2 regions of the Streptomyces tatrensis genome follow, and region 1 is predicted to be linked to the other one. Evidence: riboswitches for the same ligand, from Rfam matches in the RefSeq annotation. Region 1 holds a riboswitch; the other holds the start of a gene.

Region 1 (4,143 bases):
CGAGGATCTCCAGTTGGTAGCGGATGTCCAGGTGGTTGGTCGGTTCGTCCAGGGCGAGCAGGCCCGGGTCCTGGACGAGGGCGCGGGCCACCAGGGCGCGCTGTCGCTCGCCGCCCGAGAGCCCGTCGAAGCGGCGGTCCGCGAGGGCGCCCGCGCCGACGGTGTCCAGGGCCCGCACGACGCGGCGTACGTCGTCGGGTCCGTCCTGCTCCCAGAACCGTTTGTGCGGGCTGCGCCCCATGGCCACCACCTCGCGCACGGTCAGCCCGAAGGTGCCGACCGCGTCCTGGGGCACCACCGCCACCCGCCGCGCGCGGTCCTTGACGCCCAGCGAGGCCGCGTCCACGCCGTCCAGCAGCACGCGCCCGCCCGTGGGGCGCAGGGTGCCGTAGACGCAGCGCAGCAGTGTCGTCTTGCCGCTGCCGTTGGGGCCGACGACTCCGACCGTCTCGCCGGGGCGGGCGGTGAGGTCGATCCCGTGCAGCAGCGGCTGCCCGTCGATCTCGTAACGCACGGCCTCTACGGCGAGTTCCGCCGGCCCCGCCACCAGGTCGGCCACCGGACCCGTCTGTCGTCGCGCCGTCATCCCACGACCCCTTCGGTACGGGTGGACCTGCGCAGCATCCACAGGAAGAACGGCCCTCCGACGAGCGCCGTGACCACGCCCACCGGAATCTCCTCCGGCGCGGCGGCGGTACGGGCGATCAGGTCGGCCGGGTCAGGAACACCGCCCCGCCCAGCGCGGCCACGGGCAGCAGCGCCCGGTGCCCGGCGCCGACGACCATCCGGGCGGCGTGCGGCACCATCAGCCCGACGAAGCCGATCGCCCCGCTGTAGGCCACCAGTACGCCGATGACGAGCGAGGTCAGGACGAACACGGCGGCCCGGAACCGGCTCGTGTCCAGGCCGAGCGTCTGGGCGCCCTCCTCCCCCGCGAGCAGCAGGTCGAGCGGCCGGGCCAGGGCGACGAGCAGCCCGGTGCCCAGGAGCAGGGCCCCGGCGGGCAGGGCCAGTTCGCCCCAGCGGGCCCCGCCGAGTCCGCCGAGGGTCCAGAACAGCACGCTGCGGATCTGGTCGGGATGGGCGGCGAGCACCAGGATCAGGCTGGTCAGGGCGGACAGCACGTACTGGACGGCGACTCCGGCGAGGATCAGCCGGCCGGTGGTCATGGCGCCGCCGCGCCGGGCCATCGCGTAGACGGCGACGAGCGCGCCCATCGACCCGGCGAACGCGGCGAGCGGTACGGCGGCGCCGCCCGCGAAGCCGAGGAATCCGGCGCCGAAGACGATCACCAGCACGGCTCCGGCCGAGGCCCCCGAGGAGGCCCCGAGCAGGAACGGGTCGGCGAGCGGATTGCGCACGAGGGCCTGGAGCACGGTTCCCGCGACGGCGAGTCCCGCACCGACGACGGCCCCGAGCAGGACGCGCGGCATCCGGACGTCCCACACGATCGCCCCGAAGGCGCCTGCTCCCCCGCCGGGTCCCGGCCCGGCGAGCACGATGTCGAGCACCTGGCCCGGGGGGATCCGCACCGGTCCCAGGGCCAGCCCCGCCAGGGCCGACGCGGCCAGCGCGGCGGCCAGCAGGGCCAGTACGGCCGGCGTACGGGTGAACGCGCGGGCGACGCGGAGACTCACGCGGCGTCGGGGTGGAGCTGGCCGCCCAGCGATTCGACGGCGTCGGCGACGCGGACGCCGAGCACGGCGGAGGACAGCGGCAGCACGACGAACCGCTGGTTCTTGATCGCGGGTACCTGCGCCAGCGCCGGATCCTTCAACAGGCGCTGCTTCTTGGCTTCGACGGTGGTGCCGCCGTAGTCGTAGATGAGGACGACCTCGGGCCCCCGCTCGATGACCTTCTCCCACGACACGTCGCCGAAGGTGTCGTCGAGGTCGGCGAACACGTTCGTGCCGCCCGCCAGCGCGACGATCTCGTTGCCGATGCCCTTGCCGCCCGAGGTGAAGGCGGAGGCCTCGCCCGAGTCGTAGACGAAGACGGCGGGCTTGGCCTTGTCCTTCACGCGTGCGCTGACGGCTTCGATGCGGCGCTGTTCGTCGGCGAGGAGCCGCTCGCCGCGCTCGGGCACGCCGAAGGTCCGTGCCACCTCGGCGATTTCGGTCCTGAGCTGGTCGAGGCCGACCTTGCCGTCGGTGCAGTACTCCACGCTGAGGCGGGAGTTGATGCCGGACTTCGCGAGTGCCTCGCGGTCACGGCCCTGCGGCTTGTCGAAGGCGCTGGAGTAACCGCCGTACACGAAGTCGGGGTTGGCGCCGAGAAGGATCTCCTTGGAGGGGTACTCCTTCGCCAGCACCTTGATCTTGTCGTACGCGGGCCGGTAGGCGGGCAGTACGGCGTCGTCCAGGTAGGCCGTCCCGACGGTCTTCCCCTCCAGCCCGAGGGCCAGGAGGATCTCGGTGGCGTGCTGGTTCATGGCGACCGCACGCTGCGGCGGTGCCTGATAGGTGCTGGTGACACCGCAGTTGGTGACCGTGTACGGGAAACCGGGCGCGGCGCCCGCCGCCGCCTTCGCGTCCTGCGCCGCGGGTGATCCCCCGCACGCGGCCAGCGGTATCAGGAGGGGGAGGGGCAGGAGCGCGCGCAGCAGCGCACGGGGGTACGAAGACATGGTGAAGCCTCTCCGGGGGATCCGCGTCCCCTGGTCGAACCGAATGAGGCGGTGCGTCAGTGTCTGACTCCCGGGTCCCCGCGAGGGGGTGGCCGGTCACAGTGGCGGGACCGCACCGGATTCGCACCGGTTTCCTGTCCTGCACCGCCCTGGATAACCCGGCCCAGTGTGCCAGAAGGGCGGGGCGTCAGCGCCTCGGGCGCACCGCGCCGGCCGGCCGCGCCGTCCGCGCCGCCCGGGAGGCGAGGGTCCGCAGCGCCTCGTCGGAGGGGGATCCCGGCTCTGCCGTGTAGAGGTAGAGGGTCTGGTCGGGGTCGTCCGGGAAGGTGAGGGACTCGTACTCCAGGGCCAGTTCGCCGATGTCGGGATGCCGGAAGCGCTTGGTGCCGTGGGTGTGCTCGAGCACGTCGTGCCCGGCCCACCAGCGCCGGAAGTCCCGGTCGAACGACGCTAGTTCATCGACGAGGGGGCTCAGCTCCGGATCGTACGGGTGCCTGCCGGCGTAGAACCGCAGCGCGGCGACGGCTCCGCGCGCGGCGCTCTCCCAGTCGGCGAAGAGCGTGCGGGCGGCGGGGTCGAGGAAGAGGAACCGGGCCAGATTGCGGCCGCGTCGGCCCGGTGTGCCCAACGCTACTGTGCCCGGCTCCGCGGCGCCCGGCTCCACCGCGTCCGAATCGGGCAGGTCTGCCTCGGGGAGGTCCGCCTCGGGGAGGTCTGCCTCGGGCGCGCCGAAGTCGGCGTACAGGGACTCCGCGAGCCGGTTCGCGGCCAGGACGTCGAGCCGGCGCCCCATGATCATCGCCGGGGTGCCGACCTCCAGGGCGTCCAGCACCTGGTAGAGGCCCGCCCGGACCCGCTGCGGGCCGGTGGTTTCCGCGGTGCCGGGGGCACCGGCCGCCGCCGGGTCGGCGGCGCGCCGCCCGGGCCCGGGGGCCCGCTGCGGACGGGCCAGGTCGAAGAGGTGGGACCGCTCGGTGGCGTCGAGCCGCAACGCGCGGGCCACGGCGTCGAGCACCTCGGCGGATGCGTGCAGGGTGCGGCCCTGTTCCAGCCGGGTGTAGTAGTCCACGCTGACCCCCGCGAGCTGCGCGACCTCCTCGCGCCGCAGCCCGGGCACGCGCCGCCTCCCCGGGTGAGCGGCGACGCCCACCTCCTCGGGACCGATCCGGGCACGGCGGGAACGCAGGAAGTCCCGCAGGTCGGACTGGGGCTCGCGGCCGGCGTTGGCGGTCATTCCCCCAGGCTAGGCCGTGGGGGCCGGTGCCACAGACCGGTCACCGGCCGCCCGCGTCCGGCCGGCCGGCCATCCGGCCATCCGGCCATCCGGCCACAGGCTCATGCCGTCCCGTCCTGGGCGGCGCCCAGGATCGCGAGGTCGCTCTCGGACAGGCGCAGACGGCCGGCGGCGACGTTCTCGGCGAGGTGGCCGAGGTCGCCGGTGCCGGGGATGGCCAGGACGTGGGAGCCCTGGTGCAGGGTCCAGGCCAGCCGGATCTGGGCCGTGCTGACACCGTGGG
Region 2 (4,143 bases), on a different contig from region 1:
GGACCTCGTCCCAGGAGACGGCGGCGGGGGCCCGGGCGGGCAGCAGGCCGGGGTTGTGGCAGTAGCCGCACCTCCAGGGGCAGCCCTGACAGAAGACGGTGGTGACCAGCCGGCCGGGCCAGTCGCACGTGGACAGCCGGGACCAGCCGCCGATGCGGACGACCTCGTCCGGATGCGCGGCGGGGCTCACACGGCCGCCTTGAAGTGGACGCGCTCGGCGTGTTCGCCCTTCTTGCCGATGTTGAAGGAGGACACCGGGCGGTGGTAGCCCATGACCCGGGTCCACACCTCGCACTCCGCGCCGCAGGTGGGGCAGTGGGGCTGCTCCCCCGCCAGGTAGCCGTGGTCCGCGCAGATGGAGAAGGTGGGGGTCACCGTCAGGTAGGGGAGCCGGAAGGTCTCCAGCGAGCGCCGGACCAGCTTGCGGCAGGCCCCCGCCGTCGGGATCCGCTCGGGGGTGTACAGGTGCAGGACGGTGCCGCCCGTGTACTTGCCCTGCAGTTCGTCCTGGCGCTCCAGCGCCTCGAAGGGGTCGTCGGTCCATCCGACGGGCAGCTGGGAGGAGTTGGTGTAGTACGGGTTGGCGTCGGTGCCGGCCTGGAGGATGCCGGGGAAGCGGGCCCGGTCCTCCTTCGCGAAGCGGTACGTCGTGCCCTCGGCGGGGGTGGCCTCCAGGTTGTAGAGGTGGCCGGTGCTCTCCTGGAAGTCGACCATCCGGGCCCGTACCCGGTCCAGGAGGCGGACCGCGAGGGCGTGACCCTCGGGCGCGGTGATGTCGTGGGCGTCCCGGCTGAAGTTGCGGACCATCTCGTTGACGCCGTTGACGCCGATGGTGGAGAAGTGGTTGCGCAGGGTGCCCAGGTACCGCTTGGTGTAGGGGAAGAGACCGCCGTCGATCAGGTCCTGGACGGTGGTCCGCTTGAGTTCGAGGCTGTCCTTGGCGAGCTCGCACAGCCGGTCCACCTCGGCCAGCAGCCGCTCCTCGTCGCCCGCGTAAAGATGCCCGAGGCGGGCGCAGTTGAGGGTGACCACGCCGAGCGAGCCGGTCTGCTCGGCGCTTCCGAAGAGCCCGTTGCCGCGCTTGAGCAGCTCGGTGAGGTCGAGCTGGAGCCGGCAGCACATGGAGCGGATCATGTTCGGTTCGAGCTCGGAGTTGATGAAGTTCTGGAAGTACGGGAGCCCGTACTTGGCGGTCATCGCGAAGAGCCGCTCGGCGTTCTCGCTCTCCCAGGCGAAGTCCTTGGTGATGTTGTAGGTCGGGATGGGGAAGGTGAACACCCGCCCGGTGGCGTCGCCTTCCGTCATCACCTCGATGTACGCCCGGTTGATCATGTCCATCTCGGCCTGGAGCTCGCCGTAGGTGAATCCGGCCTCCTCCCCCGCGACCACCGGGACCTGCTCGCGCAGGTCCTCGGGGCAGGTCCAGTCGAAGGTGAGGTTGGTGAAGGGGGTCTGGGTGCCCCAGCGCGAGGGGACGTTGAGGTTGTGGACGAGCTCCTGGACGCACTGCCTGACCTGGTCGTACGTCAGCGCGTCGAGGCGGACGTAGGGCGCGAGGTAGGTGTCGAAGGAGGAGAAGGCCTGGGCGCCCGCCCATTCGTTCTGCAGGGTGCCGAGGAAGTTCACGATCTGGCCGACGGCCGAGGACAGGTGCCTGGGCGGGGCGGAGTCGATCTGGCCGGGGACCCCGTTGAACCCCTCGGTGAGCAGGGTGCGCAGGGACCATCCGGCGCAGTAGCCGGAGAGCATGTCCAGGTCGTGGATGTGGAGGTCGCCCTCGCGGTGGGCGCGGGCCACGGCAGCGGGATAGACCTGTTCCAGCCAGTAGTTCGCCGTGACCTTGCCGGCGGCGTTGAGGATGAGCCCGCCGAGTGAATAGCCCTGGTTGGCGTTGGCGTTCACCCGCCAGTCCCGGCGGTCCAGGTATTCGGTCACGGTCTCTACGGCATCGACGACAGCAGTCACGGCGGCCCTCCCACGAGGCTCGGCACGGAAGAATGGCGGGCGCTTTCGAGCGCCCGTGCCGGCAGGTGTCGGACTGGTCCGCCGTGGCGGACTTGACCGTTGCGGGGCAGTCCCGGATTCCCACCGGGTTCCCTGTTGCCTCGGTCGGGGAGAGGCCCCGCCGAACCGGCAAGACCAACACTACATATGGATATGACCACAGCGCGCCACCACTACATATGGGGTGACGAAGGTCCCGAACGAAGGGACTTCGGCCCCTGCGGAGAGTAGCCGCAGGGGCCCGGCGGGCTCAGCTCCGGCCGCTGCTGGCGGCCTGGTACTGGAGGTCCTGCACCTCCACCGTGCGGTCCACCCGGTACCCCAGTTCCACCCGGGCCCCGGTCCTGCCGTCGCGCACCACGGCCGCCGAGCCGGTGCCCGGGCTCAGGGGCAGCAGCTCGGAGTGGACCCCGGCCGGGGCCGCGTGCGTGTCCCCGGCCGCTCCCACGGCCGTACGGATGCTCGCGGGCGCGGTCAGGAAGCTCAGCACCTCCACCGTGTCCCGGGCCGCGGCGCTGCCGCCGCGCAGCGACATCACGAGGGACTGGCCGCCGCTCGGGTCGGCGGCGGCGAACTGGGTGCGCGAGCTGAGGTACAGCGTGTCCCGGACGATCTTCGGCCAGCCGCCCGTCTTGAACCGGGTGAGGTAGTACGAGGAAAGGTCCAGGTAGGCATGGCCGTTGTGCAGGGAGGGCGCGAACTGGCTGCCCTCGCTGTAGTCGTTCCAGGTGGTGAGCTGGACCCAGTCGGCCCCGTCCTCGATGGCGCGGTTCCATGTGGCGCGCAGGGTCGCGGTGTTGCCCGCCTCGTCATAGATGCCCTGGTTGGGGCGGGCGTCCTGGACGGAGACGGGCTGCATCCAGATCTTGCCCGCGGCGTGGGCGCGCCGCACGTCGCGCGTGGAGCTCTCCTGGCCGACGTAGCTGCGGCTGCCCCACTCGGAGAATCCGTAGCTGATCGACTCGAACGCGCCGTTGTGCGCGCCGAAGTCGAGGAAGAGCGGGACGAAGGCGGTGCGGATGCCGTGCCGGGACTTCAGGACGTCCATGACCCGGGTCCACCAGGCGGCGCTCTGCTGCTCCGCCTTGAACGGCGAGACGACCAGCCGTCCGTCGGGGAGCCGGTGGGCGGCGGGTGTCTTGCCGAGGTCCGCGAGGAGGTCGGCGAGCACGACCGGGTCGTCGGTGTCCAGGGAGGTCATGTCGGGCATCAGCATGACCTTGAAGGCCGGGTCCACCGAACGGGCCGCCTCCATCAGGAGCTTGCAGCGTTCGAGGTTCTTCCCGGAGAGGGAGAGCAGGTCGAGGGTGAATCCGTCGATGCCGGCGGCGCGGGCCGTGCGGACCTCCTGCTGGAGGTTGGCGAGCTCCCAGTCCCCGGCCTTGGGCGCGACGGGCAGCGGCCGGTCGCGCAGCAGGCCGCCGTAGCGCTCGTGCTTGCCGTTCTCGCCGTCCGGCTTCAGGTAGTTGCGGGTGTAGTAGTCGACCTCGGCGGGCGCGTTGTCCAGGGAGAGCGGGTACGGGGTGAAGTAGTGGGCGAAGACCAGCTTCTTGCCGGCGGCGCCGGAGCGCAGGGCGGCCGGCTGCGGCAGGTCGAAGGGCAGGGCTCCGGTGGGGCGCGCTCCGCCGTCCGCGCCGGACCCCTGGGCCTTCGGGTCCGGAGCGCGCCCGGTCGGGCTCTGCGGGGCGGTGGTGCCCGGGCCGGTGGCGGCGGGGCCGGATGTGGTGGGCGCGGGGCTGCCGCCCGGGATTCCGGGCAGGGTGTCGGCCGGGCCGGGCGCCGAACGGGCCCGTGCGTCCGCGACGGTACGGGGCTCCCAGGCGAGGCCCGTCGCGGCGCAGACTCCCGCCAGGAGGAAGGCGGACAGGAGGAGGCTCAGCAGGGGTCTTCGACGCCGGAAGCCCGCACGGCGCCGGTGCGACGCGGGTTTCGTGCCGCGCCCTGACCGACGCCGGTCCGCACTCATGCTGGTCCTCCCCCGAATATGCCCGCGCCATGCCCGTACATCGGGCGGCACAGCAGCAGTACAGCGGATTCCGGGCCCCCGGACAACTGTTCCCCGGGAGAAGGGACATGAGGCATCTCTTCGCCATCGCTGGACAAAGGCGTGTGACCTGTACAACTCCTGCGATCACCGGC

The links. Region 1 has a riboswitch for cobalamin ahead of ACODT5_RS18745 (ABC transporter substrate-binding protein). Riboswitches for the same ligand answer to the same signal wherever they lie in the genome.
Region 2: it holds a riboswitch for cobalamin, as region 1 does, so the genes downstream of both, ACODT5_RS08820 (ribonucleoside triphosphate reductase) here and ACODT5_RS18745 (ABC transporter substrate-binding protein) in region 1, are expected to answer to the same signal.

The regions. Positions count from the first base shown of each region.
Region 1 is NZ_JBMDLB010000011.1:694,790-698,932, forward strand. Features, by position in the region: gene ACODT5_RS18735 (ABC transporter ATP-binding protein) at 1-586, opposite strand, end outside; partial or broken gene ACODT5_RS18740 (FecCD family ABC transporter permease) at 583-1,637, opposite strand; gene ACODT5_RS18745 (ABC transporter substrate-binding protein) at 1,634-2,626, opposite strand; cobalamin riboswitch at 2,664-2,800, opposite strand; gene ACODT5_RS18750 (helix-turn-helix domain-containing protein) at 2,814-3,860, opposite strand; gene ACODT5_RS18755 (aldo/keto reductase) at 3,962-4,143, opposite strand, start outside.
Region 2 is NZ_JBMDLB010000007.1:1,119,037-1,123,179, forward strand. Features, by position in the region: gene ACODT5_RS08815 (anaerobic ribonucleoside-triphosphate reductase activating protein) at 1-190, opposite strand, end outside; gene ACODT5_RS08820 (ribonucleoside triphosphate reductase) at 187-1,965, opposite strand; cobalamin riboswitch at 2,009-2,150, opposite strand; gene ACODT5_RS08825 (glycoside hydrolase family 71 protein) at 2,255-3,970, opposite strand.